DNA from 3 places in the Gudongella ferriphila genome. Region 2 is predicted to be linked to each of the others. Evidence: riboswitches for the same ligand, from Rfam matches in the RefSeq annotation. Region 2 holds a riboswitch; each other region holds the start of a gene.
What was found. A riboswitch is a leader RNA that binds a small molecule or an ion and turns the genes downstream of it on or off. The one in region 2 is predicted to bind cyclic di-GMP.

Region 1 (10,691 bases), on a different contig from region 2:
CATTCAGAATATCCAATGTTAAATTCGATCTGACAGATGCCTACGCAGACAACCTTAAGGAAATAAAGCTGGAATTCAACAAGTCTGTTGACACTACACTTGCAGGTTCAACCTACAACTATTCAACCAGCGCGGGAACAATCAACAGGGTAAGGTTTGAAGACAGCGACAGGACAATTGTACTGGTACTTAACGGAACCATGACTGACGGAAACCAATATACAATCAAAGCTTCAAACATACTTTCAGAATCAGGAGAAGCACTGGATGTGAATGAAGCCTTCGGAGCATTGGATAATGAAGCTCCCAAAGTCACCGGAATAGATGTTCTTGGCTACAAGGGAATAAGGATATACTTCTCAGAGCCAATCAGAACAATCCCAACGATGAACAACTTCAGCTTCAACACCTCAAACACCCTTGGAAATCCGGTGCTTAAGGACAACCACATTACACTTAGCTACAGCTCAGCAAGTACGGTTCTCTCTTCAGGAACATATTCAATTGAGACTTCCGGACTTGAGGACTATTCAGGTAAGAGAATGAATGTAGATTACAGACAGTTCAAGGTTGACAGGGACACAGTTCCTCCTGAGGTTGACAGCATTAATGTGACCACAGAAAGGGTGACGATTATTTTCTCAGAAAACATCGACCCAACAGGTACAATGATGGGAAGCAATATCTTCCAAAGGGAAGGGACCAGTATCAACTATGCTGATGAGATATTGATAGATGGAAATAGGGTGATCGGACTGTTTGAGAAGCAGCCCCTACCAACTAAGGAAATTTCACTTTATGTCAACACTTTCTCAGACTACTGGGGAAACAGGATGGAAATCAAGGAGTTCAGAGTTACTCCAAAGGATGAAACAGTTGATCCGCAGGTATTAAGTGCCATTGTCTCAGAGGATGGCAGGACAATAAGGGTCACCTTCAACAAGAATGTGGTGGCGGATGATACCTCCTACTACAGCCTGAGGGATTCTGCAGGAAAGAATATCTTCATAAGACAGGTGACAGGCTCCGGAAGGGAATATGTCCTTGAGCTGTATACAACACTTCCTGCGGGAGACCTAAGACTTGACATAACAGGGGTTAAGGACCTGTCAGGAACCACAATCAAGGACTACAGGACCACTCTTCAGATGAAAGACCTTGAGAGACCAAGACTTCTAAATTACACAGGATACGGCAATGTAATCGTAATGGAATTTGACAAGGAAATGGATAGACAAAGTGTAAGCTACATCTCAAACTATGTGATGACCTTTGACGGATCGGAGCTTCCGCTTTCATCAGGAACAAACATATACCTTAATGATACAGGAAAGACACTAACCCTAACACTTCCTGATACCATCTCCGGTAAGGAGACCATGGTAGGAATGAAGAACAATCTCACCAAGCTTGAGGTTGTGGGACTAAGAAGCAAGGCAGGAAACCTTACAAACCCCCTTCTTTTAAGCCTGGAATTTGACGAAAGCTCGACAGGTGAGGCTAGGGTTGTGGATTACTACAGTTCAATACCAGGAAAACAGGCTATTCTATCTGAGCCGGAGGTTGTGAAGGTGAAATTCAACATGCCTATCATCCAAGCGGATGTTGAGGACTTTGATTTCAACGGTATTTCCATCTCAAGGGTCATAGCCGATGGAACAAATGTAGTTACAATAATCCTGGGGGAATCGGTAACCTGGATTGAGGATGGAGATGCTTCCATAGTAAGAAGAAACGAAATCCGAACGTCGATTGATACAGGAGTTGCCTACGGAGGCTTCAATGTTCATGACGAAGTGTCGCCAATGCTAGTAAGCAACAGGGTTGATATCAGAAACGGCAGCCTGGAAATTGAATTCAGCGAGGACCTTGAGGATGACGGAGCGAGCCTTTACAGAAGGGATCTTGAAGTGATCAGACTTGCTGACAACAGAATCCTCAGTGAGGATGAGTATTCCACCTCCCTCTTGTCAAGCTACCCTGACACCATTGTAATAGCAATCAAGAACAAATCTATCCAGTCGGAATATGCAGTTAGGATCATTGACTCACCGTCATATATAAGGGACCTTTCAGGAAACCTTGTATTGCCATCATCACCAATTCAAACTAGAGACACCCTATAGGTGCTCCAATCCTTATAATGTTTCAAAGAGACGTCAACCATTAACACTGGTTGGCGTCATTTTTAGTTTTACAAAATTCATGACAACCATTTGACATTTTTGTAAAAATATAGTGAATCCCCGAGGAATTAACAGTATAATGGTAATAACACATTTATTTTTTCCAATCACAACTTTAAATTGTACTCTGGGGAGGAAATCAAATGAATCCGAATGAATATAAAACCATTACACCAAAAGATCATCCAAATGGGTATAGCAAGGACACCCTTTTCGGACAGTCCTCTATGTTCCATGCAATACTCAATTCAACAGAGGATATGATATTCTTTAAAAATAGGGATGGAGTATACATACACTGCAACCAGGCATATGCAGATCACCTTGGAAAATCCATTGATGAAATTATGGGACTTAGGGAATATGATTTGCATAGACCTGAAATAGCTGCAAGGTTTGTAGATGAGGATAGACAGATACTCCAAACCCTCCAGTCTCAAAGATATGAAATCTGGGGCAGGAAATCGTCTGGAGAAAGGGTTAAGCTTGAAATCATCAAATCGCCGTATTTTGATGATAATCATAATATAGTAGGAATCGTGGCAATAATCCGTGACATAACAAAACGTCACAATGTTGAGCTTGAACTAAGCGAGAGCAAGAGATATCTAAGAGCCATCCTGGAAACTTCTCTTGATGCCTTTTGGGTGGTGGACAAGGATGGTAATTTCTATGATTTTAATTCTGCATTCTGTGAAATGAGTGGTTATTCAAGAGAAGAGCTTTTGAAAATGAATATTGAAGATCTTGAAATTACCGAGAACAGAACAGCTATAGAGAAGCGAATTAATAGGATCCTTACAGAAGGAAAGGACAGATTTGAAACAGTACATAGGAAAAAGGATGGCGCCACCTATGACATTGAGATAGTTTCCTCTCTTTTTGACAGCGACCATTCCCTTGTTGTTGGATTTGCCAGGGACATATCCCAAAGCAAAGAAGAATCAAAGAGGATTAGTTTCCTTAGTTTCCATGATCACCTGACAGGGCTTTACAACAGGCGCTATATTGAAGACTCAGTCAAGAGACTGGATACCAAAAGAAACTATCCCTTTACAATAATGACGCTGGATGTTAATGGCCTCAAGCTTACAAATGATGCGTTTGGGCATCACACTGGCGACCAGGTTCTAGTGTCTGTATCGGAAGCTATAAAGAAGGTCTGTCGTGAGGATGATATAATTGGAAGGACCGGAGGAGATGAATTTATCATTTTGCTACCAAAAACCGATCGCTCTGATGCAGAAAAAATAAAGAAGAGAATCGAGAAAACAGCCACTGAAGCTGATCTTGACTCAGTACTTGTTTCAGTGGCTATTGGGTACTCAATCAAAAATCATCCAGATAAGGATATACAAGAAGTTATGAAGGAAGCGGATTCTATGATGTACCGGAACAAGCTCAAGGATGGAAAGTCCTTTAGAAGAAAGACCATTGAGCTCATATTGGACAATATTAATAAGAAATACGGTTTGGAAATGTATCACACGAGAAAGGTCTCAGATTACAGCAGACAGCTAGCCCTTGCAATGGGCTATGGTGGAAGGATAGCTGATGATGTTCAAAAGGCGGGAGAACTGCACGATATTGGAAAGATAATCCTTCCTGCAGAACTTTTAAACAAACCTGAGCCCTTGAATCAATCAGAATTTGAGCTTATCAAACAGCACCCTGAGGCCAGTTATCAGATTTTAAAGAGCACAGACGAATACGCTTATCTTGCGGAGATAGTCCTCCATCATCATGAGCGATGGGATGGCACAGGATATCCCGAAGGTCTGAAGGGAGAGGAAATACCACTCCTGTCAAGAATCATTGCGGTTTCAGACACCTATGAAGCATTGACAGGGGAAAGACCCTACAAGGAACCATTGGAAAGGGCTTCAGCAATCCAGATACTCAACCAATCTGCAGGGACACAGCTTGATCCTAAAATGGTCAAGGTTTTTGTGGAAGAGGTACTATCACAAAAGAGTTGAAAGCTTGAAATTCAAGCTTTCAACTCTTTAGTTTATTTTGCTATTACATTAGCCAGTTCAGTGATGCTCTTTGTGAGCTCGTCCAGCTTCCCTTCTATCCTGACCAGAAGATAGACTGAGATAACAATTGGAAACCCAAGATTGGCAACACTGGAATAGATATCCTCCACCTCTTCACCCCCTTGCTGGATATGGAAAAAGGGCCCTGAGGCCCTATTTCTAAACTGTCATCTCATCAACTGTAGTGGTTACAACCCTTGCTCCCACTTTTTCGACCAAATCGCCGTTTCTAGACTGAAAAATCCCAGCACCAAGAAGTGTATCCATTACTGCAAAAACCTCCATGTCCGTAATATCAGCTCTTGGTTCATTGATGCTGATCCTGTAATTCTTGTTCTGATCATCCAGAAAGTCCATTTCTAGCTTTGTCTTTACCATCCTTTCACCCCCTTGTTAGAAAAGCCTACGTTTACTAAACATTTGTGATTACAGATTCCTCCACCTTCTTGACCTTCATAAGTGGAAGCTCCTGCAGTCCTGCCAATGCCTCTCCAGATGCATGGATATTGTCATCCGTAGCATCCAGCTTGACATTGCTGTAGGATTTTGAAGAAATCCTCTGTTTGCCGTCTACCATCCCGGCATCCAGCTCAAGCTTCAAGGTTCTCTTTTCCGCCATAACTTCTATCGCCATTGTCTCACCTCCCTTCTACCTATTACATTGCATAAGGGAGGAAAATGTACCTATGCAGATTCAAAAAAAGACAAAAAAATTAGAGGGGCTCTCGCCCCTCAGATATACTATGGTTGTTTTCTATTGTGGTATCATTATAATCTGGCCTGGGAAGATCAGATGTGGATTTGCAAGGCTGTTATACTCTGCAAGAACTCTCCAGTCCACTCCATATGCTCTACCAATCTTGGACAACCAGTCTCCTGACTTAACTGTATAGGCTATGTCAGCTGGTGCTGGCTCGGGAGTCTCAACCAATGGAAGGGCAACTATTCTGCCTTCTATTGCCGGGCTTACCTCAGGATTAGCTCTTAGATAAGCTTCAAGAACCTCTGAAAGAAGACCTGAGTATGCAAGGATTTCCTTGCCTTCGAACATTGTGTAGCCGTCTCCACCTGCAGCAAGGAAGTCATTTGTTACCAGTGTATAGGTTGCTTCCATGTCAACAGGCTCTTCACCTATCATAAGCTGGGTTATTCTTGATCCCACCTCCTGGTTTGGATCAAAGATATAGCTCATTCCACTTACATGTGGGAAGTGTCCAGCTGTAGCAGGGTAGTCCTTGACTCCATGCTCCAAAGCTGCCATAAGCTCTGCTCCGGTCACTTCAATGTTTGTTAATACATTTGTGAATGGGAATGCAGTCAATACATCACCTAGGGTAATATCTCCCGCTTCAATGCTTGCCCTGATTCCACCACCATTTGTAAGGGCAACATCCGCTCCTGATGCAACTATCATGGCATCGGTGATAAGATTACCCAGGTTTGTTTCACCTGATCTAACATTGTCTCTCAGACCGTCAAGGGCTACAGTAGTGCTTCCTACTACCTCCTCCTGCATCTCCTCGATTGGTGCAGTGGTTTCCTCAATCAATCCAGCTATATACTCATCTGCCACAAGCCCCTTAAGGTCTTCATACGGATGTTGGGTCGATTCGAATACCGGTACTCCATCAACCATGGATACCTTTACAACTCCAATGTGGCTCAAATAGTTTCCAGCCTGTACAATATATGCACCATTTCTCTCCTCGCCTGTAACATGATGGCTGTGACCATCCACTATAAGGTCTATGCCTTCAACATTGTCTGCCAGGGTGTAGGCTGTGTCAACTGACGATCCGTCAATCCCAAGGTGTATAAGTGCGACTATAAGGTCAACCTCCATCTCGGTAAGAGCCTCAACAGCTGCATTTCCCGTCTCGATAACATCAGCGAACTCTATTCCTATTGTATTGTTGGGATGTGACTTTGTCTTGGTCCCCTCGGTGGCTATACCGAACACTCCAACTCTCATTCCATTCTCCATCTCATATACCATGTATGGGTCAAAGTCTGAGGTTCCGTCTTCCTTGACCACATTGGCCCCGAGAATGTCGAACTCGGCCATTGCCTTAAGTTCAAGCAGTCTTTCGTAGCCAAAGTTGAAATCATGGTTACCTGGTACCATTGCATCGAATTCCATGGCATTCATCACCTCTACAACCGCCTCCCCCTCAGTCAGGTTGGCAGGGATCGTACCGTGGAATGAGTCTCCTGCATGAAGCAACAGAAGGTTTGGATTCTCTTCCTTCAATCCATCCAGGAAGGTCTTCATCTTTGGATAACCCAATGTGCCGTCAAAATCATTCTCTTCAAGTCTTCCATGTACATCATTAACATGGACAATCGTCAGGGTCTCATGTCCGTCAGCGAATGAAGCCGTGGCTGGCATTATCATCAGACCAAGAACCAGTACAAATGACATTACCATACCGATGATTCTTTTGTTTCTCAACATTGTCTCTCCTCCTTTAATTTATCTTTTTAATGCGCAATAACTATATACCCCTGATGACAACGTTTTACCAACCTTTTTAAATATATGTTTTAATAATATGTTTGTTTAGCCATTTAAATAGGTGGTATAAATAGGTAAAGAGAGAAACATAAAAAGGCAAACCTTGTGAAAGCAGGGGGCGCAAAGCTCGAAGTCTACAGCCATCTGGCTATGATAGTTCAGCTGCTATGTGAAAGCATGGCAGCTTTTCGTATTCAATCAGGAAATAATTGTAAGTGTTGGGATGTATTTGCCAAATCAATATTAAGCCTACAGCATACAAAGGCAAACCTGTCGAAAGTCAGGGGCGCAAAGCTTGAAGTCTACAGCCCACATCGGGTATGGCCGTTCAGCTGCTATGTTAATCCATAGCGGCTTTTTGTTTGGATAACTATAAGGAGATGAAGCCTATGGGAAATGAACTGTTGAATTAAGAAGACATAAATATTTCAAGCAACACCACTGCATGCACAAGCGATACATAGACTCACAAGCGTAGAGTCTAAAAACAAGAAAAGGAGTGAGAATAATGATGAGAAAGTATAGCAAGCTGCTTACGTTTCTAATAGCTTTCTCGATGATACTGAGCATGCATGTATCCTTTGCTGTGCCGGAGTATATTGATTATGAGGGCAATGACAGCTACACCTACAAGGAAAATTCAAACAAATCCAGTACTTGGTATTTTGATGAGGATGGCAATAATGTTGATGGTCCTACGGACTACTGGGTTAAGTTCAAGGTATCTGGAGATGAGCTAAGCTTTGAGACCAATAATCTGTCACTTGATCTGGTTTCCATAAAAGGAGGCCCCATGTACAGAGTTTACACAAACTTGGGATCAAGTGAATCTGGGCTTACAGCACCCTTGAATGAAAATGGAAATGAACCCTACGAACCCTATGGAATATCCCATTATTCATTCGAACTGGATGAGATTATCCCACCTCCTCCACCAGAGAAGGCTGATGTGAGAGTGGAGAAATCCATTGATGACATGGAAGATGAAGAGAGCCTTGCAGGATTTAAGTTTGTATTACAGCAAAATGATGAAACAAAATATGGCCCTGTCACAACTAACAGTAGTGGATATGCACTGTTTGAGGATGTTGAGCCAGGCACCTACGATGTAGTCGAGCTTCTTACAAATGATCAGAAGGAAATCTACACTCCTGAAAAGGATGTAACCGTAACTGTTGAAGAAGATGAAGAAGGACTTGTAAGGATTGGCTTTGAAAACAGCAAGGTTCCTGAAGATGAAGAACTTGGAAGCCTTATTGTTCACAAGAGAATCATGAAGGAAAATGGAAGCATAGTTGGAGCCCTTGACGGCGGTAAGTTTACAGTAAGACTGACTGGTCCAAATGATTATGACGAAGAGAAAACCATCAACGAACCAGACGAAAATGGTGAGCATGTAGTATTTGATGATCTTCCATTTGGAACCTATACACTTTCAGAAACAAAGATTGATCATGAAGGTAAAACTTACGGAGATCCAATCTTTGCCACATCAGGAAACAAGAACTATACTGTCTTAAATGATTTTGATGGTTTGGTCTACAAGGACACAGTAACAATTGAAATTGAATCTACTGGACAGGAAGTAATCTGGTTGATAAATGTTTTGGAAGAAGCACCACCACCTCCTCCTGAACTAGGAGAAATAGAGATATCCAAAGCATTGGTTGACGAGGAAGGCGAAGAAATAACTGATGACAACACCAATTTCACATTCAAGATTGAAATAAAGGTTGCAAATGATGATGAAGGATTTGATTGGGTTGAAATCGATGAAAGTCCTATTATCCTAAAAGGTGGAGAATTTGAAAAACTAACAGATTTACCACTAGGTGAATATAGGATTACAGAAATAAATATTCCAGATGGATATATGCTTCATGAGGATACTGACAATCCACAAACAACCACTCTTGAAACTAATGGGGATGTGGATGAAGTAATGTTCACAAATGTAAGAGAGGACGATACTCCTCCACCTCCTGAGCTAGGAGAAATCGAAGTAACCAAAGTCGTTCAGAACAGATTTGGAAACGGGATTAGCAGCAGCACAAGATTCTACTTCGAACTTCAAATGTTCAATGATGATGAAGAGTGGGAGGTAAAGGAAGAAAAATCAATCCTTGGCAATGGAACCGTTACCTTTGATGATCTTGAGGATGGTCTCTACAGAGTTAGGGAGGTCAGAATCAACAGTGACTTCAGACTTTTCTCAAACAATAATCTTGAGGTGGAGGTTGAAGATGCTTCCTCCGAGGAAGTTGAATTTATCAACAGACTCCGTCCACCACAGGATGACGAGGATGATGACAGACCACCTAGACCTAGACCAGAGCCTGAAGAAGAGGAAGAGGAAATAATTACCGAGGTATTGCCAGAAACAACAGTTGTCCCAGAACCTGAACCAGAAATAGTTGTTGAAGAAGAACCAGAAGTTGAGGTTGTGGAAGAAGTAACACCACTTGCAACACTTCCAAGAACTGGAGCTTCCGACCCAGCAGTATTTGCAGGATTTGGAGCAGCTTTCATGGCACTGGGATTGTTTCTTAAGAAGAAAAGATTTTAACTAGGAGCACTCAATAGGAGGTTTCCCTCGAGGGAAACCTCCTTTTATTGTAATTATTAGTTTCTTGGTATCATAATCTTCTGTCCCGGGAAGATCAGATTTGGGTTTGAAAGTTCATTGTACTCAGCCAATACCTTCCAGTCAACACCATAAGCCATTCCAATCTTGGACAGCCAGTCCCCAGGCTTGACTATATACTCAATATCATCCTTTGGTGGTTCAGGTGTAGGCTCTGGAACCGGTTCAGGTGCAGGCTCCATCGGGGCAACTTCAATTCCATACTCGGCTAGAACCTCATCTGGAATCAAGCCCTGCATTATCATATCATCCGCATTTATCGCCTTGGCATTGTAGCTTCTTCCATCCTCTGATACAGGAAGCTCAAGATTTCCAGCCTTTATCTCTTCAATAAGATATGGTCTTAGAGGATGATCAAGATCAGCACCTACAACCTCCCAGTTGTTGTCAACCACTGGTGCAATAGGGGTGTTTTCAGCAATATAATCTGCAATATAGCTTCTAAGTGATTTTGGATCAGACTCAAAATATGGCTCTCCACTGATGATTCCCATACTCTTCAGGCCACCGTATCTGTAGTTGTTTATGGCAAGCTTAAGTGTATCCTCTGGCATTACAGGCTCACCTTCAAACATGAGGTCAACTATCCTCTCGCCAGCGGGCTTTGTTATATCCACCTTGTAGTCCACTCCCTGGAACATGTCGTAGTTGTAGCCCCTTATGTTGGGGTTGAAGCTTATGTTGATGTCACCAGGTGCATAGGTGTTGTAGTAGCTTGCTGACCACTCCATGTAATCCTTCAATTCTGCCCCTGTTACCTCAATACCGATAAGAGTATTGGGATACTTGTAGATCTCAAATATGTCGGCGTAGGTTACATCCCCCATTCTCAGATTTGAATTCTGGCTGAAAAGTGCTGCTCCTGCAACATCCGCTCCTGTGGCCTCAAGCTGTGCGATATTAATCAGGTCCATTACACCTGTATCTCTTATCTGCGCCTCTGGAATTCCAGGAATTTCAGATGGAGGTGCAAAATCCTCCTCTACCTGTCCTATTACATCCACAAGGAAATCTAGTGTGTTCTGATGGTACTCAGCTGCATATTCCCTCAGCTCTTCACTTGCTGTATACTCCGCAACATCAATTACCTGAACTCTGCTGTCATCAATAATCCATACATCGTCCTCCATAGCAAGGTCAAAGTCAAATCTCACTACCTGTCTTCCTGCATCCCTTGCGGCTCCTACAAGTGTGTTTCCAACCTTCTGGCTTTCAGTGACATGTGCATGTCCCGTAAGTACTCCTGCTATCTCAGGATATTTTTCCACGAAAATCTCCGCTCCATCCCCAGAGCCTTCATACTCCTC
Region 2 (10,691 bases):
AAATCAGCCGAAATTTATTCGTGCTACGCTTTACCATGCTCGCATACATATAAATTCTCCTTTCTTGTAGAAATTATTTTTACCATTAATTATGGGAAAACTAGTCAAGATTTATTGTCGAATGTTCTATTATCTCACCTCCTTACAAAGTATTTTGCTTCTACACCCCAACATACGCACCACCTCCTTGAATTTTATGTATATTCAATTGATTGTAAAAGGCTAAATATGGTATAGTAAAAGCACAACAAGCCAAACCTATACATAGGATTGGAAGTTGCAGGAATCCGGTATAGCTGTCCAGGCACCCCGGATTCCTTCTCTATTTAGAATCGATTCCCATAAAAACAGGGTCTCAAAAACTACAAAAACCGACCAAAAGGTCGGTTACGCTATTGGCTCATAAAAGGAAAAGCGTCCATAATAATTCCCTTTAATCACGGCCACCAAAAATACTATATTTCAGTTATACTATACCCCCATAAAACTTCATTACTCTACCTTGAATATGAATTTATTGTAAAAATTACAAAAATACTACACATTGCCTTCTCAATAAAATGTGATGACTAAAATTAGAGTTGTTTTGAGCTGATCTAAAGTTAAGAGGGTTGGAAACCTGGCTTCCAACCCTCTTAAGACTACTGCATCTATTTGCTGATATCTGATTCCTACTATTCTGGCATTACTTCTGGATGTGGAAATCCACATGGTACATATGAATCAAAGTGAACTGCCACAAATACTGGTTTACTGTAATCGATAGCAGGATCAATTATAAGTTTACCAGGTGCATTGGTCATTGCGCCTCTAAACAGTGGCAACTCTGTATTTCCGATCCATACCATCATATTCATTTCAACTATATTCTCATCAATGTCTACATTTCTAATCTCAACATCAGTACCATTCCACCAGATATCAAGATGACCTATCAGGTATCCTTTTGTGATATCGTTTTGGGCTGCACCTGCGTAGATTGGTACATTTTCTTCAATTGGATATGGATCTGTACTTTGCTCAACAATACCCAATCCTAAGCTCCAGCCCCAATTCTGAGCAGGGATACCCAAATCTGAGTGAAGAATGTCACCAAACATCCAGGCGGTCTCATCAGTGTGGCACAGGTTGTAGAAGTCAAATGATTTTTCTACTGGAGGTGGTGGGCATATGCAGTCAATTGAAATTTCGCCACAATCGCCACATTCCATTCCATCTTCAGGCAAGCTGGCAAATATATATTTGTCCTCTGGGCCTACTTGAAGCCAGTACTTGCCATTCATCATCCAGAATCCATCCTTCTCACCATCTGCCTCTTCTGACAATCTGTACTCTCCTGCAGGAAGATCAAGGAAGCAGTATTTGCCTAATGAGTTGGTTACATCTCTATCGATTTCAACCCACTCATCATCCTCAAATCTTTCAAGGATTATTGTCCATCCAGGAAGAGGATTGTCAGTTGGCCATGGATCATCCATGAAGCCAGCATAGTCAAGACCATACTTGAAGCCGCACAGGTCAAAGAATTCTTCTTCTTCGTTCACAAAATGCTTACCTGTTGCCCTAACACCAGCAGCGAGTTCAACTGTCCAGAATCCCTCGGTCGGATATGTTTGTACCCAACCATCCTGCATTAACTCATATACAAAATATGTGTCTGGGCATAGAAGATCGAAGAAATAGAAACCATTGCTATCAGTAGTTGTCCACTTGAAAGCATCAGCTTTATTCGGTTCACCAACGGCTGGTTCTCCCTTGTAAAGCAAGATTTCCCAACCTGATAGGGTAGTACCAGTTCCAAGAGTATCTTTAAATTTTATACCTTGGATTTTGCCTCGTCTGTTTACAAAATCCTGGTCCACTGCATTGCCATCATTACCATCATCAGGTAGAGTAACCTCTATCATACCGCTGATTGGATCAAATGGCCCATAGCAGTCATCAAACATCTCGTATACATAATAGGTTCCTGCAACTAGGCCGCAGAACTTGTAGTCGCCAAACTCATCTGTCATTGTGGAAGCCAGCAATCCTTCTGTTGCAACACCTGGTATTTCACCTGGGTCTAATGTACGATCATACAGATAGATTGACCAGTCTTCCAATGGAACTCTTGTTTTAAGTCCAGTGTAAAAGTCTTCTGTTTTGGTACCTTCGATGCAATACCTTGGTACTGGCATTACAAAGTCACCATAGGCATATGGTCTGTAGCCGACCTTGATTGAGCCCTCAGGACTTCCATCATGAGGATCAAATGCTACCAAGTAACCACCTGATGTATCTCCATCAGTACGGCAAACTGCCCACATCAAGCCAGCCTCATCCATTCCAACACCAACTGGTGTTGTACCGATAGGCAATGTAATATATCCACTTGTGCCAGCTCCAATGTCATACCAGCAGACCCGATTTCCACCGGATCCTGCAGTTGTGCTTGCTATCCAGATTTTGCCCAGTCCGTTAAATGACATACCACGAAGGTTCTGTGCTCCTGAGATAGCCACAGTACCTGTTCCCTTAATCCATAATACATTACTATAGCTTGTTGCATACACCTGACCTGAATCAGGGTCGATAAGTAATGAGTATGGAGAGTCTACATTCCATTCTTCAGTAAATTCACCATTGTTTGGGTTAAAGCTCCAAACTCCATAATCTCCACTTCTAGTAGGTGTAGAGTTTCTGCTTGAGATATAGAGCATCCCATCAGGTGCGAATTTCATTTCATAGAAATTTAACTTTGGATTTGTAACTATTGTTTCTCCTACTTGATTTAAGTCTGTTCCGTCAAATTCAAACTTCATCAACGCTCCGCTGCTGTAGAAGCCTATCCAAATATATCCATCCTCGTCTATAGCAATTGCCCTTGGCATATCACCAAGTCCACCAACATTGAATACCTTGACAGCTTCGTCTGTACCGAATGCAAGCACTGGGTCAGGGTAGGCATGTGTTGTCAAGCCTGTAGTATCTGCTTGAATTCTAACAACTGAACCTTGAAGATTAACGCCATCTGCACCTGTATTAAGCACCCAGGCATTGCCGTAAGCGTCCATGGCAATACGTGAGGTACGCCAGTTGTAATCTGCTGTCGGGCTTACACGTGGTTGAGTGTAATACCTGGCAACTTCAGTTTTATTGACCAAGTCAACCTTTGATACACTTGCTTCACCAGAGTTTGGAACAAATCCAAAGTTAGGTTCGACTATTGGCTCGGGCTCTGCAAATGCATTTGCCGGAATCAGTGCCAATATCATGGTCAAAGCCAGTAAAATTGAAGACCATTTTCTCGGTTTCATCATTTTTCCTCCTCAAAATATATTTCGTTACCATCAATTAAGGGAATTTCTATTAAGTTTGAAACTAATCAATTGTTATCCAATCACCTCCTCGTAATTTATTTGCTTATGCAACCCATCATCCGCAACACCTCCTTAAGTTTTAGATTTATGATTGATTTAAAATGGCTAAAATAGTATAATATAGACACAACAAACAGACCTTTAGCGAGGATTGGATGTTGCAGGAATCCGGCTATGCTGACCAGGCTCTCCGGGTTCCTTCATTTTTTGAGGTTTGTTTAATATATTATACACAAAAAAACCGACCATCTTGGTCGGTTACGCTATTGGCTCATAAGGGGGAAAGCGTCCATAGTAATCCCCCCTAATCAATGCCTCCATATAGTTTATGTACTTCAGTTTTTACATAATAACATATCTCGCTAATAATATACCCCTAATTTCATAAACTACCACTATAAATCGTTAAAAAGTTTTCAAGATTTTGTTTTGAAAACGTAATTATTATGCAAGAAACCTTCATGCAGTTTTAGGGGGTAGAAATAAATTTACACTTCCTGTACAATGAAAAGAGGGAATAGGATAAAAATAGCTAAAACTGGGGGATATGACAATGACCAAGGAATTGAGATCAAGTCTCTTGCTGCTTTTGACAGCTGCAATATGGGGGTTGGCCTTTGTGGCACAGAGGATTGGAATGGACTATCTGGGGGCATTCACCTTCAATGCATTAAGGTTCGCACTGGGAAGCCTTTCCCTTATACCTGTGATATATTTTGTGGAGGGGTCCAACAAAAGGAAGGGAATAGCTGAGGATGCGGGCGAGAATGACACTAGGAAGATTTTCATGTACGGAATGATTGCTGGCAGCGTTCTTTTCACAGCTGCAGCCCTCCAGCAGGTTGGTCTGATCTATACAACTGCAGGTAAGGCCGGCTTTATTACAAGCCTATACATAGTACTTGTGCCCATATTGGGTCTCTTTATAAAGCAGAAATCCAATGGATTTATCTGGGTTGGAGCAATCGTAGCTGCAATAGGATTATACTTCCTTAGCATCAACGAGGATTTGACCATCCAGTTTGGAGACCTTTTACAGCTTATTGGAGCCTTCTTCTGGGCAACCCACATCCTTGTGATAGGACACTTTGCCTCAAAGGTCAACACCCTGAAGCTTTCATCGGCACAGTTTGCTACCTGCTCCTTGTTGAGCCTTATGGTTGCGCTTGTGTTTGAGGATATCCAGGTTGCAAATATCTTAAGCGCAGGAGTCCCGATACTTTACGGAGGCTTGATGTCAGTTGGTGTTGCCTATACACTGCAGGTTGTGGCCCAAAGGCATGCAAAACCTTCCCATGCAGCCATTGCATTAAGCACCGAAGCGGTGTTTGCGGCTCTTGGGGGAGCGGTCCTTCTAGGGGAGATCATGTCACTGAGGGGATACTTTGGAGCCTTTCTTATGCTTGCGGGAATGCTGATTTCCCAGGGTGATAACATCATAGGCAGAAACAGCAAAAAGAACGCCATTAGTGAATAGCTTAGAAAATTACGGCCCAAGGGCCGTTTTTTTGTGTGAAAAACCAATATGTCATAATTAGGTCACATTTGTGTCCCATAATTAAGATAAAGATAAAAACAGACGAGGGGGAATCGTGATGATGATAATTGTAGCCTTGCTTATTGGGGTTGCTGTCTACTACCTTGTAACAGGAGATAATCCTGTTGGTAAGGGACCAGTAAGAGGCAATGGTCCTGAGGACAAGCTAAAGGAAAGGTTTGTAAATGGAGAAATCGACGAAGAGGAATATATTAGAATGAAGGAAGTTTTGAGAAAATAAGGGGGGATGAATCATGATGTTTAACAGGGGCTTTTATAGATTTGGATTGGGAAATTGCTGCGGCTTCTTCGGAGGCTGGGACCTTTTGATTGGCATTGGTCTGCTGGTGGGTGCAGTTGCACTTATTCTTTGGATCAGGTCAAGAAACAGAAGCAACAGGGATGATTCCTATCTGGAGACATTGAAGGATAGGTTTGTCAGAGGCGAAATAACCGAGGAAGAGTATTTGGCAAAGAAAAATATTTTGGAAAGGAAGTAGATGTGATGATGAAAAAAACAATAGCGGTTCTATTGATATTTGCAGTTGTATTTACAGCAGGTGGAGTGTTTATGAAGTATAACACCTATGCCATGGGCTTTGGAGGCTACTACAACGATGACCAGCAGGATGAATACTATAGGGGAAGAATGCCTGGTAGAGGCTACATGAATCCCTACTGGGATGATGAAGGATACAGAGCACCTGTGGAAGACCAGGAAGATGTGAATGCATGGCCATACAGAGGGTATCAATATCCTAACCATCCAATGTGGAGATATTATGAAGACGGAGACTTTCCCCTTTGGGAAGACTTTGATGAAAATCAGGGCTATTTCAGGGGATGTCATGGATATTACTACAGGGATGAGATCATAGAGAGATAGAGATTGAGGGTGAAGTGATGGATTTCAAAATACTTCTTGTGGAGGACCAGGAGGAAATCAGCTCCATAGTGGCAAAATACCTTAACAAAAACGGCTACAAATATGACATTGCAAAGGACGGATTTGAAGCATTGGAGCTTTTCTCCCAAGCGGCCTACCACCTTGCGGTCCTTGATATCATGCTGCCTGGAATAGATGGATTCCAGGTCCTTCAGGAGATCAGAAAAACATCCGATATCCCTGCCATCATGCTAACAGCCCGTGAGCAGGAAGCAGACAGGATAAAGGGCTTTGAGCTGGGTGCGGATGACTATGTTGTCAAGCCCTTCAGCCCCAGGGAGCTGATGAAGCGGATAGAGGTTTTGCTCAGAAGAGTATACAATGAATCAAACGAGGTGGTTCTGGCAGTTGGCGACCTGAGGCTTTATACAAGGAGCATGAGGCTATTGAAGGGCCAGGGGGAACTCGAGATCACATCAGCCGAGTACAAGCTACTTCATACCTTTATGAAGAACAAAGGCTTGATTCTAACAAGGGAACAGCTAATTGAGAAGTCCTTCGGTCACGATTACGATGGCTATGACAGGACAATCGACACCCATATAAAAAGGTTGAGAAGAAAGATAGAGGATGACCCAAGGAATCCAGAATATATAGTGACAAAGTACGGGGTTGGCTACCAGTTCGGAGGTGAAGGGGCATGACCATAAGAAAGCTTCTCCTTATTGTGATGGTCCTAGTGGTTGTGCTGTCTGTTGGATTAAATGCAACCATACTGACATCCCTTACTGACCGGTACTTTGTGGACTACCTTGATGAAAGCTACGAGAACCACACAGAGCAGATCATTGAATATACAAGGGCTGCCCTGGAGAGGGAGGATCTTTCCTATTCACAGATGAGCAGGGAATTGAGCTCGCACCTCATAGAGCCGATTGTAAGGATCAGGCTTCTGGATACTGAGGGTAGACAGCTTGTGGATGTTAGAGCTGACATACCAATGATGGGTGGACATATGATGAACAGCAGAATGTATGAAAGGTTCACAAGCAATTCCGCGAAGGAGTTCATGTACCAGGTAACATCCAATGGTGAGCTGGTCGGGAATCTTGAGATTACAAGATTCGGTTCCACGGAAAATACATCCGGGGCGCTGCTGTTTAAATCAGCCTTGATTAGGAACAGCGTATTTTCAGCCCTGATAGCCCTCCTTATAGCAATTGTCGTGGGCTTTCTGATCAGTGGGCGCATGGCTGGGGAGCTAAAGAAAACTGCCAGTCAGGCAACCGCAATACAGGAGGGGAATCCGTCGCCTGTGGAGAAATCATTTATACAGGAGATAACAAGCATCAGGGAGACCCTTGATGACCTGAATGTAAGGCTGAAGCTCAGACAAAAGAGCAGGAAGGAACTGACGGACCAGCTGATCCATCAGACCAGAACTCCCTTGACCATACTGAAGACCCATCTGGAGGCGATTGAGGATGGCATGGTTGAAGTGGACCAGGAGGAGATAAATATACTGGAGGATCAGATACAAAACATAACTGCCATAATCTCAAACATGAGTGAGCTCATAGATGCTGAATCCACCAAGGGTGAAATAAAGTTTGAAGAGGTGGAGCTAAATCAGCTGATCAGAAAAATAATGGCGGGACTTAAGCCTCAGTATTCCAGAAAGGGAGTTCAGCTTAACCTCCTTACAAATGATAAGAGGACCATAAGTACAGACAGGTACATGCTTAGCCAGGCAATATATAACATCATGACAAATGCCTACAAGTACACCGAGGAAGGCGGCAGGGTTGAAATTAGTTATGGAATGCAGGATGGGAGGCTGGGTATTGAAATAATGGATACAGGTGTTGGAATCCCTGAAAAGGATAGGGATAAGATATTCAATGCATACTACAGTGGAGAAGGTGATTCAGGAAAAAGTGGAGAAGGTATCGGGCTGTATGTTGCTGCAGAGAACCTAAGACAGCTTGGGGGACGAATATCCGTGCAGTCTGAGAAAGGAAAGGGCAGCAGGTTCATCATTGAGCTGCCTGCAGATTAAGGGAGAGATTAGATGAAAAAGTTCAAGAAAAAGCTGAATGAATTTATAGAGAAGCTTGCAAGGGCCAATGAAAGTCAGTTTGGAAACAGGAAGTTGGATTGCTGCAGTCTAAACAAGACACAGAAATAAGCCAAGTAAATTAAAAATGGTGCTCCAGGTAAAGGGAGCACCATTTTTCGATTATCAGTGAAATTTTCTTGGTAATAATATCCCAGTAGAGTATAATAGAGATAAGCAGTTTCAAATCCAACTAGGAGGGCCCCAAATGCTGTTGTTTATTAAGATTCTACTGGTTTTACAAATGCTGGCTGCAAATATGCATCTGACTTTGAAGAGCTCTAGGCTAAAAAAGGGCATGAGAGCGACTTTGGGTGTGCTGTTTTTTGTAACCTTGCTTTTTATAGCAGCCTTTTATGCAGTGGCATCTGTGGTACCAAAAGGATACCTGTTTAATGGTGATGGACTCTACCTTGTATTTACACTGGTTTACTACATTCCTCTCAGGTTCCTTACGGATCAGCCTGCCAGGAATACACTCACCATAATGGCAACTGCATGGGTGTACACTATCTTTATCTACATCATTTCCCATAGAATTGCATATCAGATAGATCCGGATAATCTTCAGCTTAACTCACTTATTATCCAGACAGCCTTCTATTTGATTACCTACAGTACATATTTCAGGTTTATGAGTGAAAAATTCATATATACAATAAGAAACATGGACAAGCTATCTGTGAATATCCTTATGACACTTAGCATCTCGACAGTCAGCATTCTTTTCCTAATGAACTTTTCATATGTATACGGACATTCCCTCTTCAGTGAGATGGTTGAGCCTACTTTGTTGATATTGATATCCACATTATCATTGCAGCTTGCAAGCTCCTTTGTAAAATCCAGCAAGGATGCTGAATCCATAGGTAGAAGAGTTCGAAGGGATCCTCTGACAAGACTGGGAAACAGGGAGGCCATGATGGAGGATGTCACCAGAAGAATCTCCAGAGATGAGGTGTTCGGATTGATATTTGCTGATTTGGATCAGTTTAAGCAAATCAATGATAACTATGGTCACCAGGCCGGTGATGATTATCTTGTTGCATTTGCCAATACGGCAAGGACTTTTTTGGGACAGAAGGATAGATTTTACCGGATTTCCGGAGATGAGTTCGTGGTTGTCTGCGATTTTGACAATTGCGACGCCCTGATGAAGAGATTTGACGATTTCCAGTTCCTTAACAATCCAAGAGGCATAGAATTCTTAGGGTTAAGCACAGGTCATGCCCTTTATCCAAAGGAGGAAAGAGACGTTGTAGATCTATTGACAAAGGCTGATGAAAGAATGTATCAGGTAAAGAAAGTAAAACATAGAAACCAGGTCAATTGATTGTGGAATGGATACATAATCTGTGATAGAATAAGTACATAAAATTATTATTTAATACCCTGAATTTAGAGCTTCAGGGTATTTAAGCGATAAAATGAAATTTGGTGATACTTTGAAAAAACAGATTAAATCCACAACTGTAAACAAAAAAAATTGTCCTTCTTCCATTCCTTTTGGTATTCATAGCCTATCTGCTGGTCACGATTTCCTCTGTCAACAGCAGGATTGAGTACTACAGAGAGCATCTTATGATGGATTCCATGGAGTATGCAAAAAGCTACGCTGTTGGGATAAGTAAATCGGCGGAGGCAAGGGATACCCTCAATGAGCTTCTTGAAGAAAGGCTTCTCGTCGCTTCAAGGTCAACGGTCCTCCTGCAAGGAGCGCTGGATAACGATAGACTTGCGGAAATGGCTGAAAGGTACAGGGTGGACGTAATATATTCCTATAACGCTGAAGGAGAAATTGTGTTCTCAAGCGATGGAGAATACATCGGGTGGCAGGCTCCTGAAGGGCATCCAGTGTATGAGTTCATGAACAATCCTCTACGGTTCCATGCAGAGGAAATCAGGCAGGATTCAGAGAGCGACCGATATTTTAAGTATGCATATTTTCAAAGGGAGGACGGTAGATTTGTCCAGGTGGGAATATATGCTGAGGAAATTCATGATTTTCTGGGAGGATTTGAGATGCAGCAGCTTCTTGATGAGATCAAGGATGCTGAGCTTGTCCACAGCCTGTACTTCATAGATGAAAACCTTGAAATAGTAAGCAGTACCATTGAGGAATACATTGGAACTTCGATCACAAATACTGACCTTGTGGATGCAATAAGGAGAAACAAGGAATTCAACTCCAACATTGACATTGAGGGTCAGGAGCTTTACTATGGTCTTGTTCCAATCTATATGGGGGAGGACAAGATTGGGACCCTTGCAGTTGCCCAGTCCACTGAGGACATGGATCTTGTTGTGAGTGAGGCTGTCAAGAATGGAATTTACAATCTTACAAGTGTCTTTGTTGTAATAGGAATATTTGCAGCCTATATTATCAGAAAAAATAAGCAGCTTGTTGAATTGGCCTACTATGATGGTTTGACTGGCCTTCCAAATCAGGAGTACCTTAAGGAATACATCCAGGAGGCAATCAGTGAAAAAAAGGTGGATGAAAAGGCTATACTTCTTATTAACACACAAAACTTCAGATATATCAATATGACCTACGGCTATGATTTCGGGGATGAGATACTAAGGGAAATTGCTAAGAGGTTGAGGGCTGTAATTGGAGACAGCCATCTCATAAGCAGGTTCACCTCTGACAGGTTTGTTGTCTTTATTGAAAGGTACAGGGACAAGGATCAGCTTATTCAGCTGACTGAATCAATAACGGATATGCTGGACAAACCAATTGAAAACAGCAGGAACAGGCAATACATCAACAGCCAGATAGCAATAGTT
Region 3 (10,518 bases), on a different contig from region 2:
AGGCACTGTAACCTCACCCTGGGCCTCGTCGCAAAGCTCTGGATTAAGGTCGATCTTTCTTGTGATTTCAGCCACCAGGGTGTTCGGATTAAATCCTCCAAAGGAATCCCCTACGTGGGTCTCCTTTCCTGTCACATAGAAGGACGGCAGAAGCTTCCCTATTGTACCAAAGTAAACATATCTGTTTTCATCCTTCTTGTGGTATGGTGTGGAGTAATCAGCATTTATGGCTGCCACATACTCCAGATTATGCTCCTCTTTCCACTGCTTAAGTATTTTCAGGGCTGATATTATCCCGTGGGAGTTGTCCTCCTCGTCACACTCTGCAATTGCAATCAGGTTTCCGTCAAGCTCTCCCGGATTCTCGGCAAAATATTTTATAAGGTACATGTGTCCTGCAACACCGGCCTTCATGTCAAGGGCTCCTCGGCCAAACATGTACTCCCCTGATTCAATATCCTGAAGAACCTCCTGGGACACATTCATACCCCTTAGGACTTCCGGCAGTTTTTCTGGATCAAAGGCAGCCTTCCAGTTTGTTCCGTAGTCATCCACCCCTACGGTGTCAATGTGGCCCATTAGTATTACAGTCCTGTTTGATTCTCCCTTTGTTCCCTTTACAAGGGCGATTGCATTGTGCCTTGTGACCTCGTCGTTCAAGGTCTCCTGGAACACAACCTGACCTGGATTATTTTTGAAGTAGTCCAGATTCATGTAGTAGTCATAAATCCATTTGGCTACATCACTTTCTCCCCCTGCCCTTACAATACTTGGAATCTTTACAAGGTCTCTGGTGATATTTTTGACTTCATCAAAGCAATTTAAGTACATTGGCAACAACCTCCGTTAAAGTGTTATGGCTTAATTATGACACAGCTAAGATTGCTTTGCAAGATTAGCTGTGTCATAATAATTCACGATTCACAGTTCACAGTTCTCAATTAAAAGCCATTTAAGGGATATATTTTCAGGTCCAAGATCCTTAGTTTTCACTAATGATTACTGTTTGCTTGTCACTCTGAGTCTTGCGAAAAGTCTTGTACCCTGACTGGCATCTCTAACCAATTTTGCATAGTGAATTGAGAATTGTGAATTGTCTTTCCCCTTTTGTTACTTTTTTGTTACATTTAGTTTACATAATTGATTTTATTTTCCTTAGTGATATAATGAATGTGAAAAATGAATATTTATGATAACAAGTATGACAAATACACAAAGGCGAGTCCTTTTGTATACTGTCGCCGATAAAGGCAAACCTACCGTGAGGCAGGGACGCAAAGCTAGAGGGCCTGTAAAGGCAGCCAGCTACCGAAAGGAGAGTTTATGATGCAGGATTTTTCTGGCCTTTAATTGTATTTGTTTTTTGTTTGCTCATATGATATTAATACTAGTGAAGCTGAAATCACTTTCAGCCCATTTAAAAACTTTAGGAGGATACTAAATGAGAAAGATTCTTGGCCTTATTCTGGCCTTAATAATAGTTATACAGCCATTTACAGCAGAGGCAGCTGAGTTCAGGGACGTTAATTCCACAGACTGGTTCCGCGACAATGTATATGTTCTGGTAAGGGAAGGTGCCATTCAGGGTTATCCTGACAATACCTTCAGACCAAAAAACACAATGACAAGAGCAGAGTTCATAAAGTCTACAATGTCCATCCTTGGATACAAGGACATCCCATCAAGAGGGACGCACTGGGCAGACGGTTACATAGCTAAAGCCAAAAGTCTTGGGATTGTATGCAGCGAAACCTCTTCAAATCCGGACTCGGCAATATCCAGGTATGATATGGCAAGAATTGTATCAAATGTATTGGACTACCAGAACTACAGACCTCAAGCGGAGTTAACACAATACGAGCAGCTTATAAAGGATATGAGACAGGTAACATCCCTTGGAAATCCTGAGATCAAGGCAGCGGTCCTTAACTCGTATTCCAGTGGGATCCTTACGGGGTATGTGGATGGAGCCTTCAGGGGCGATGCCACCCTTACAAGAAGCGAGGCAGCTACAGTTCTTTTAAGAATCAAATACGAGCAGTACAGGTCCCTGCCAAAGGTAGACCTAAGCTCCAACTATGAGCAGAGGGTACTTGACCTGGTAAACGTGGAAAGATCCAAGGAAGGACTTTCACCACTTAAGATGCATGTGGAGCTTTCAAGGGTTGCATATGAAAAATCCAAGGACATGGCAATTTATGACTACTTTGCACATGAATCCCCAAACTACGGATCTCCCTTTGAAATGATGAAGGAGTTTGGAATCAGATACAGCTACGCAGGTGAAAATATTGCCATGGGCCATCCAACTCCTGAGGCGGTTGTAAAGGCATGGATGGAGTCACCGGGCCACAGACAGAATATCATGAACAGGAATTTTGGAAACATAGGAATAGGAATCTACAACGACAATGGAAGAATCTATTGGACGCAGATGTTTATAAATTAGAGCATACAAAAAGACCGGAAAAACACCGGTCTTTCATTATGCCTGCATATATTCTATCTATGCACTCTTCCAATCCCTTCAGCCTCGGAGCTCATTGCCAGTCTTTCAGTTTCATTCAGAAGCTCGTTGATGGGCTCATCCCTGTAGAGCTTAACTCCTATGCTGTATTTTATCCTTATGCCCATGGGGCTGATCTGCTTGTCGATTGCCTTTTTGAGTCTTTCAGAAACAACAGTTCCCTTGTTAGGCTGTATGTCAGGAAGAAGCAGAAGAAATCCACCATCCTCATATCTTCCAACAATGTCTACAGATCTTACTGATTCTGAAATTGCCTGACCCATTAGCTTGACTAGAACATCCATAGTGTCTCTGCCGTGTTCCTCCACAAGGCCTTTGAAGTCAGATATCCTGATAAGGAGCAGGCTCAAATAGGACTGGCCTCTGGCAGTTCTAACCGCCTCATACTCCAGCCTTTCATAAAGTGAACCCCTGTTGAGCAGCCCAGTCAACTTATCCCTTGGGTTCAGCTCCTCCATTTGATTCTTCAACCTCTTGTTTTCATCACGCAAATCCTGAATTTCCTTAAGCAGAACATCCTTTGACAATTCCATGGCACAACCTCCTCCTATAACCCTTAAAGGTATTATACCCATCACTTTACAGAGTTACCAGAAAAAATCCCCTCAATCGAGGGGATTCGGTAAATTAGTTAAAAGTTTCTCTCAGTTTTATTATCTCTACTCCATCATACTCTACTCGAACCTGAAATTCATCATCTTCAGCTTCAAACTTAACCTTGCCATCTTCTTCAATCTTGATCTTTTCATCATCGATTTTTGAATCCACGTAATCCACAATTACAAGGATTTCTTCCTCAAGATCATCATGGATCCATAGCTCACCTTTGTATGATTCGTCAATAGTATCATAATCCAAGTCATCATCCCAATAGATCATATCCTCCAGTAAATCCTGGATCTCGTCCTCTGCATCTCTTAGAATTTTGTAGTATCTAGCCATCAAGGTGTTATAATCATCATCAGAGCCTATCCTTTCATCTAGGATATCGTAATAATGTCTAGCACTTTTGACCAATCCAATATCCTCAATATCCAAATCCTCAAGACTCCTATACAGTCTGGTGAAATATCTTTCAGCTTGAGCTAATGCCTTTTCAAGAACCTTATCATCCCTGATCTCATCCAGGTCATCCTCAACATTGGAATATACCAGAACCTTGCCCATAAATACCCTTACACTCAATGGCTCAATTTTCCACATTGGCATTGGTTGACTGAACTCTCCATATTCATTAATGTTAACTGTTACATTGTTCAATTTAACCTTAAGCTTTGTATTTCCCTTGAAGTTTTCAAAATTTTGACCAGTCTTCAGGTCTATTTCTCCCTCAATCAATCCAACATTGCCATTCTCCATGGGAATTATTTTGATGTCTACATCATCCACAATTCCAGACATCACTTCCATTACATTCCCTGTTTTCTCCATGGCCTTGATCCTTGCAGGATTATTCAATGCATTGGGATTAGCATTTGGGCTTACTGCAAAAGCAGCTCCCCCACCAAGAATCAATACTCCCGCAAGTACAATTGCCAACCCGCGGTTTAAAACTTTCATTTTCAGGACCTCCTTTTTAAAATAACCTTTTGCATAATATAGATACCCATCACAATAAAGTAATATCATAACAGAGGTCAGCTGAAATATTATTGTAATATTCCAGCTGACAACAAGGAGAAACTATTCAGAAATTATCACGCTATTGTTTTCTGTTATTTCTACATGGGCCTGGAGAACCTGCTCTGCAAATGACAAAGGAACATAGGTGCTTCCTTCAACTATTACAGGTGCGGCTTCAAGCTTGATTAGCATTTTTGCAAAATTGTATACATTTCTTCCGATAGTAAGAGTTGACCAGTTTGGACCCCTTAGAACCTCAACGGATTTTTCCTCTCCATTCCAGGTAACTTCAAAGCCAAGTTCCTCTGCAACCATCCTTAGTGGAATCATCATTACACCTTCGTCAGTTGTTATGACCTCTTCTGTAAGGACTATGGCAGCCCCAGGCATTTCAGTCTCTCTTTCTGGCATCACAATGATCTTGTGTGGGTTTGTCTGACCTGGATGACTGGTCATGACTATTGAATAGAAGACAACAAGGTCCCTCTCATACAGGTCATCTTCCACAAGGGCATTCCCTTCAAAATCAACAATTTCTGTTTCATCTGAAATGTTCAGTACAAGGGAGCCATCTGCACTCAGAAGGTCCTCATCGAAGTACTCAACATAGGTTGAGTGCTGGCCTCCATCATGTAGAACCACTACGTCCGGTCCTAGAAGCGGTGGATAACTTAGAGCCATCACTGTGGTTTTGTGGTAGATCACGGAAACCTCCATACCTACCTGGATATCCTCCCTGCTTGCCTCTTCCATGCTATTTTCACTTAGAAGGAGCATGTCCTCGTGGATGTATGCATAGAGTACATCCAGTCCTTCTTCAACATCTCTTCTGACAAGTATCCTGAAGTAATCCTCTGTAGCGTCAATTTCCTCAACCTTTCCATCAAACCGAATATATTCAAATTCCTGGTCTTCAATGGGCGCTGATATTGGTACCACCTCTGCTTCCTCCATTTCGTTTGCAAAGGTCAATGAGCCTCCTGTAAGAACCATTGCAAGACTGAGTCCAACTGCTGCAATTCTTCTAGATCTAAACATTTGTTTTCCCTCCTCAATTATTCTGACAAGACCATTATAGCAAGCTGAGTCCTTCTAATGGTGACAGAAGAGTGACAAAGGGATTAAAAAACGGTTAACAAAAGAGCAGGTTTCCCTGCCCTATGTTTACTTCTCCATATGTATATCCATCTGTGGATATGGTATCGATATTTCTTCCTGGTCGAATCTTTTCTTCACCGTCTCGATGATATCAAAGTATACGGTCCAGTAGTCCGCTGCATTTACCCATGCCCTTACTGTGAAATCAACTGCGCTATCACCGTGATTGCTCATTCTGATAAAGCTTTCCGGATCCTTCAGTACAAGTGGGTGTGAATTTACGATATCCGTAAGTACACTCTTTACCTTGTCTCCGTCCTGCTCATAGCCAACCCCAAAGGTCCAGTCAACCCTTCTTGTATCCTTAATGGAATAGTTTGTAATGCTTGTGTTTGAAAGCTGTCCATTTGGAATGTAGATTACCTTGTTGTCAGGTGTCTTCAATGTTGTGTTAAGTATGTGGATGGCTTCAACCGTTCCACTGAATCCATTGGCTTCAATATAGTCACCAACCTTGATGGGTCTTACAATAAGGAGCAGAACCCCTCCTGCAAAGTTTGACAGAGATCCCTGGAAGGCTAGGCCGACAGCAAAGCCTGCAGCAGCAAGTACAGCTACAAATGACGATGTCTCAACTCCAAGAATTCCAATTACACTTATAACCAGAAGAACCTTAAGTATCCCTTCAACCAGAGACATCATAAAGGGCTTAAGTGTGTCATCCATCTTTGATTTTTCAACCTGCTTGCCAACCATACCTCCAATCCTTCTGATTACAGCAAGTCCAACCAAAAGTACTACAATTGCCAATGCCACGTTTTTTACAAATGGTATTACCATTGAGTTTAGTATATTTTCCATAAGCATCCCTCCTTGAACACCTATACCCAAAATCTGGGAAAATTAGCAAAGAAAAAAGGCCAATTCAGATATCTCCAAATTTAGCCTATTGATAAAAGTCCATTCATCAGACCATTTAATAATCCTCGTTTAACAACCGGTTCAGGGTTAATCTTATTGATAACCTTGTCTTGGATAAGCAGCTCAGGATTCTGATACACTATCCTAAAGTACCTTTCCTTTCCAACCTTGGTTTCAAGTAACTTCAGGCTATTCTTTACAATCGGTGACCTTCTCCTGTCAGAATGGCTATCTGTTCCAACAAAGTGAATCAGATTATATTTCAAAAGCGCAGCTGCTGTATTCATGACATCCTTGCCGTACATTCCAGTCATACTGTGAAGATTCAACTGGGCCATTGACCCCTTCTCCACCAAGGTATAAAGGATGTTTGGATTTCTAATTATTTTACTGTTTCTTTCGGGATGGGCAATAATTGGAATATAACCTTTTATCTGCATTTCATATAGAATGTCTTCTGTGTAATCTGGTACTTCATTTGCTGGCAACTCAATCAGTATATACCTGCTTCCTGCCAATGACAGAGCCTTCCCAGACTGTATGTTCTCCATAATGTCAGGTGATAGGTACAGCTCGTTGCCAAGCTCAATTTTCAAGTCTATTCCTTCCCTGTCAAGCATGTCTTCCAGCTCTGATTTCGCCATTTCCAGATCCTCAATTTGAGGGCCCTTTCCTTCCCCAAAATAATGGCATGTGGCAACTACCCTTTCAAAGCCATTTTCCACATATAGTCTGGCCATACTTAGGGACATTTCCATATCCTTTGAACCATCGTCTATTTCAGGAAGAATGTGGGAATGTAAATCAATCATCTGTTTCGCCTCTTCTTTCTGTCCCTTCTATCAAGCTCTTCCCCATAATATTGATTGTACTGATAATATTTATAGTTATAGTACTGGTTCCCCTTGACAGGAATCTTGTTTAGTACAACTCCCAGTATTTTAGCGTTTACCTGATTTAAAAGCTCAGTTGCATGATTTGCAACCTCAGTTTGAGTTTGGCCCACCTCAAGTACCAGTATGGTTCCATCGCTTATGGTCGAAATTATTGCACTGTCAGTGACCAGTCCGATGGGAGGACTGTCAAGGATAATATAGTCATAGGACTCCTCAAGGCTTTCAAGGAATTCCTTCATCCTATTGGAGCCAAGGAGCTCCGCAGGATTCGGTGGTATGGGACCGCTGGTCAATACATCAAGGCTGCTTACTCCCTTGACCTTCTTAAACCCTTCCTCTCCTTCAATTTCTCCCATAAGGTACCTGGTAAGACCGTCGAGATTCGTAACTCCAAATAGCTTGTGAAGCCTTGGCTTTCTCATGTCGCAGTCAACAATCAAGGTTTTCTTGCCAGACTCCGCCAATGAGAATGCAAGGTTAGCACTAACCGTTGATTTACCCTCCCTTTGGCTTGGGGATGTTACGGTAATTGATTTTATGTCCTTATCTATATTTGCATACTGTATATTTGTCCTTAAGGTCCTAAATGCCTCTGAAACAATGGACTTTGGATCCTCTAGGGAGAATAATCTTTCAGTTCTTTTTTTTCTAGCCATTTTTAGTCCTCCACCATAGGTATAGATCCAATAACGGGCAGTCCAAGGTGCTTTTCAACATCCTCGGGAGTCTTGATCGTTGTATCCAGAAACTCAATAAGAAATGCTATGAATACCCCCAACATAACCGCAAGCACACCAGCTATTGCAATGTTCATCAGTGGCCTTGGCTGAATCGGCGCTGTAGGAACCTGGGCCGTGTCTATAACCTGGATATTTTCAACCTTCATGATTTCCTGCACCGTCTCCATGAATACCTCTGAGGTCTCATTGGCAATTTCTGCAGCCAAAACAGGGTCAGTGTCAATTACTGAGATTCTTATTATTTCAGTGTCCTTGACAAGGCTTACATTAAGCTTTTCCCTCAACTGATTGTATGTCAGTGAAAGTCCCATGTTTTCAATAACCCTGTCTGCCACAGTCCTTGTCTTTATAAGCTCTCCGTAGGTTGAAACAAGTCTTTGGTTAAGTAGAAGCTCATTATATTCCAGCTTGTTTTCAGTGACATAATCCTTAGGTCTTCCAACCATCAATGTGGTGTTGGCCTGATACTGCTTGTCAAGTACGTAAAAGCTTACTACTGCACTTATGGCAAGGGATAATATAAGCAGTATTATTATCATTCCCATTCTCTTCTTAAGTATATAATATATTTCCCGTAAACTTATTTCTTCCATAATGGTACTTCCTCCTAATTAAAGACTTACAAATCATTTCTTATAGGGTATATAGCCCTCAACAAATCCTGCCAGGTATTCCTTAAGACTTTCAGAATCATCCCGATCAAGATATTTTCTCAATCCGTCAACCCTTTCAATTATCTCATCAAACTTGCAGCATTCAGTTCCTTCAATATAGATCTTTTCATGCCTTGTCTGCTCAATATCAGGACTCTCTATCAACAACTCCTCGTATAACTTCTCTCCAGGCCTTAACCCAACAATATCGATAGGTATGTCCTTATGAGGTTCATAGCCGGATAGCTTAATAAGGTCCGTAGCCAGGTCAATAATCTTAACAGGTTCTCCCATATCAAGGACAAAAATCTCTCCACCCTTTGCCATGGCCCCTGCCTGAAGCACCAACTGACAGGCTTCTGGGATTGTCATAAAGTATCTTATAACTCTTGTATCTGTAACGGTTACGGGACCGCCATCCGCGATCTGTCTCTTGAAAAGTGGAATGACGCTTCCATTGCTTCCAAGGACGTTCCCGAATCTAACTGCCACAAAGTCCGTTTTGCTTACATCATTATACGCTCTGACAATCTTTTCTGCAACCCTTTTGGATGCACCCATCACATTTGTTGGATTTACTGCCTTGTCAGTAGAAACGAGAACAAACTTTTCAACATTGTACTTGTCTGAAGCCCTGACAACATTCAAGGTGCCAAATACATTGTTCTTGATGGCTTCATCGGGACTTCTTTCCATCAATGGCACATGCTTGTGCGCTGCTGCGTGGAAGACAATCTGTGGCCTTATCTTCTCAAAGGCCTTGTCAATGGCAACCTTGTCCCTTACCGAGAGTATAATCGCTTCAAAATCCAAGGCGAATGTGCTTCTCTTTAGCTCCTGTTGGAAGTCGTACAGGGCGTTTTCATATACGTCAACAAGAATAAGCTTCCTGGGCTTATACTTGACGACCTGTCTTGCCAGCTCAGATCCAATGGATCCACCGCCCCCTGTTATCATGACAACCTTGCCATTGACAAAGCCTGTCAGCTCCTCAAGATCAAGCTTGACCTCCTCCCTGCCCAGCAGGTCTTCGATCTGCACATCTCTAATATTGGAAATGCTGACCTTGCCTCCAATGAGCTCGTACATCCCAGGGAGTATTTTTGTTTTAGCCCTTGTATTCTTGCAAATGTTGATAATTTCCTTTCTATCCTTGTTGCTGGCCGATGGTACTGCAATTATGATTTCATCTACCTTAAGCTTTTCTGCTGATTCCTGAATTGAGGATCTCCCTCCAATAACCTTAACACCATTGATGACGCTTCCAATCTTGTCAGGATTATCATCAATAAAAGCCACAGGAACCATTGAAAAGTCCTTGTGGTTTCGAAGCTCTTTAAGTATCATGACCCCAGCTGCACCAGCACCAACTATCATTACCCTCTTCAATCCCTTGTTCCTGGAAAAGCCCGACTTGAGTCTTCGTATGCTTCTATAGGCAAACCTTACTCCTCCAATTAGGATCAGCTCAAATATGCCTATGCTCAAGAACATGGAGTTAGGCAATTGGTCTCCCGTTAATGCAATAGCTATCATTGTGGCTAGGTTTGCGATTGACACTCCAAAAAAGATTTCAATCAACTCATCTATACTGGCAAATTCCCAAAGACTTCTGTAAAAATTAAATAAATAAAAAATTGCAAGCTTAAGCAGGGTAACCGGTATCACCCTGCTTAAATAGAAGTCCAGGTATCCATCATAGAAAATCGAGTCAAATCTAGTGTACAGGGATAAAAAGAAAGCAAAGCTTATTATCATTGTGTCTGCAAAAACAAGTGTTGCAACTCTTCTTGTTTTCATATTATACACTTCCTTAAGTACGATTAAAAATTCAATGCTATAGAACCGGGCAAGCCCGGTCTATAGCTTGTATTTACTACTAATTAATGATTTACAGTTACTGTGAATGTCAAATCTCTTGACCCGTCAGTTACAACTACCTCAAAGACATCTCCAAATACATTGAAATGCTGCTCAGTTATTGTATGCGTAAATTCGTAATTCAAAGTACTTGAATAGCCAGTTGGAACATCTGTGGTGTTTTCATTGATAAACTGAAT

Region 1: linked by a shared signal. The riboswitch ahead of ACKVDP_RS05050 (SpaA isopeptide-forming pilin-related protein) and the one ahead of ACKVDP_RS11745 (hypothetical protein) in region 2 are both predicted to bind cyclic di-GMP.
Region 3: linked by a shared signal. The riboswitch ahead of ACKVDP_RS05130 (S-layer homology domain-containing protein) and the one ahead of ACKVDP_RS11745 (hypothetical protein) in region 2 are both predicted to bind cyclic di-GMP.

What each region holds. Positions count from the first base shown of each region.
Region 1 is NZ_JBJXRK010000005.1:16,811-27,501, reverse strand. Features, by position in the region: gene ACKVDP_RS05080 (S-layer homology domain-containing protein) at 1-2,126, shown strand, start outside; gene ACKVDP_RS05075 (sensor domain-containing diguanylate cyclase/phosphohydrolase) at 2,330-4,165, shown strand; gene ACKVDP_RS05070 (YvrJ family protein) at 4,198-4,335, opposite strand; gene ACKVDP_RS05065 (DUF2922 domain-containing protein) at 4,385-4,603, opposite strand; gene ACKVDP_RS05060 (DUF1659 domain-containing protein) at 4,638-4,859, opposite strand; gene ACKVDP_RS05055 (5'-nucleotidase C-terminal domain-containing protein) at 4,980-6,680, opposite strand; cyclic di-GMP riboswitch class I at 6,826-6,910, shown strand; cyclic di-GMP riboswitch class I at 6,994-7,080, shown strand; gene ACKVDP_RS05050 (SpaA isopeptide-forming pilin-related protein) at 7,249-9,306, shown strand; gene ACKVDP_RS05045 (5'-nucleotidase C-terminal domain-containing protein) at 9,363-10,691, opposite strand, start outside.
Region 2 is NZ_JBJXRK010000029.1:18,358-29,048, reverse strand. Features, by position in the region: partial or broken gene ACKVDP_RS11750 (hypothetical protein) at 1-49, opposite strand, end outside; gene ACKVDP_RS11745 (hypothetical protein) at 675-3,299, opposite strand; cyclic di-GMP riboswitch class II at 3,606-3,689, opposite strand; gene ACKVDP_RS11740 (DMT family transporter) at 3,916-4,839, shown strand; gene ACKVDP_RS11735 (SHOCT domain-containing protein) at 4,958-5,140, shown strand; gene ACKVDP_RS11730 (SHOCT domain-containing protein) at 5,154-5,399, shown strand; gene ACKVDP_RS11725 (hypothetical protein) at 5,405-5,785, shown strand; gene ACKVDP_RS11720 (response regulator transcription factor) at 5,803-6,489, shown strand; gene ACKVDP_RS11715 (sensor histidine kinase) at 6,486-7,844, shown strand; gene ACKVDP_RS11710 (LDCC motif putative metal-binding protein) at 7,857-7,973, shown strand; gene ACKVDP_RS11705 (GGDEF domain-containing protein) at 8,110-9,234, shown strand; gene ACKVDP_RS11700 (putative bifunctional diguanylate cyclase/phosphodiesterase) at 9,483-10,691, shown strand, end outside.
Region 3 is NZ_JBJXRK010000005.1:30,314-40,831, reverse strand. Features, by position in the region: gene ACKVDP_RS05135 (M20/M25/M40 family metallo-hydrolase) at 1-831, opposite strand, end outside; cyclic di-GMP riboswitch class I at 1,240-1,313, shown strand; gene ACKVDP_RS05130 (S-layer homology domain-containing protein) at 1,442-2,449, shown strand; gene ACKVDP_RS05125 (GGDEF domain-containing protein) at 2,503-3,060, opposite strand; gene ACKVDP_RS05120 (hypothetical protein) at 3,155-4,087, opposite strand; gene ACKVDP_RS05115 (copper amine oxidase N-terminal domain-containing protein) at 4,211-5,188, opposite strand; gene ACKVDP_RS05110 (mechanosensitive ion channel family protein) at 5,315-6,109, opposite strand; gene ACKVDP_RS05105 (tyrosine-protein phosphatase) at 6,190-6,981, opposite strand; gene ACKVDP_RS05100 (CpsD/CapB family tyrosine-protein kinase) at 6,978-7,721, opposite strand; gene ACKVDP_RS05095 (YveK family protein) at 7,724-8,398, opposite strand; gene ACKVDP_RS05090 (polysaccharide biosynthesis protein) at 8,432-10,258, opposite strand; gene ACKVDP_RS05085 (S-layer homology domain-containing protein) at 10,342-10,518, opposite strand, start outside.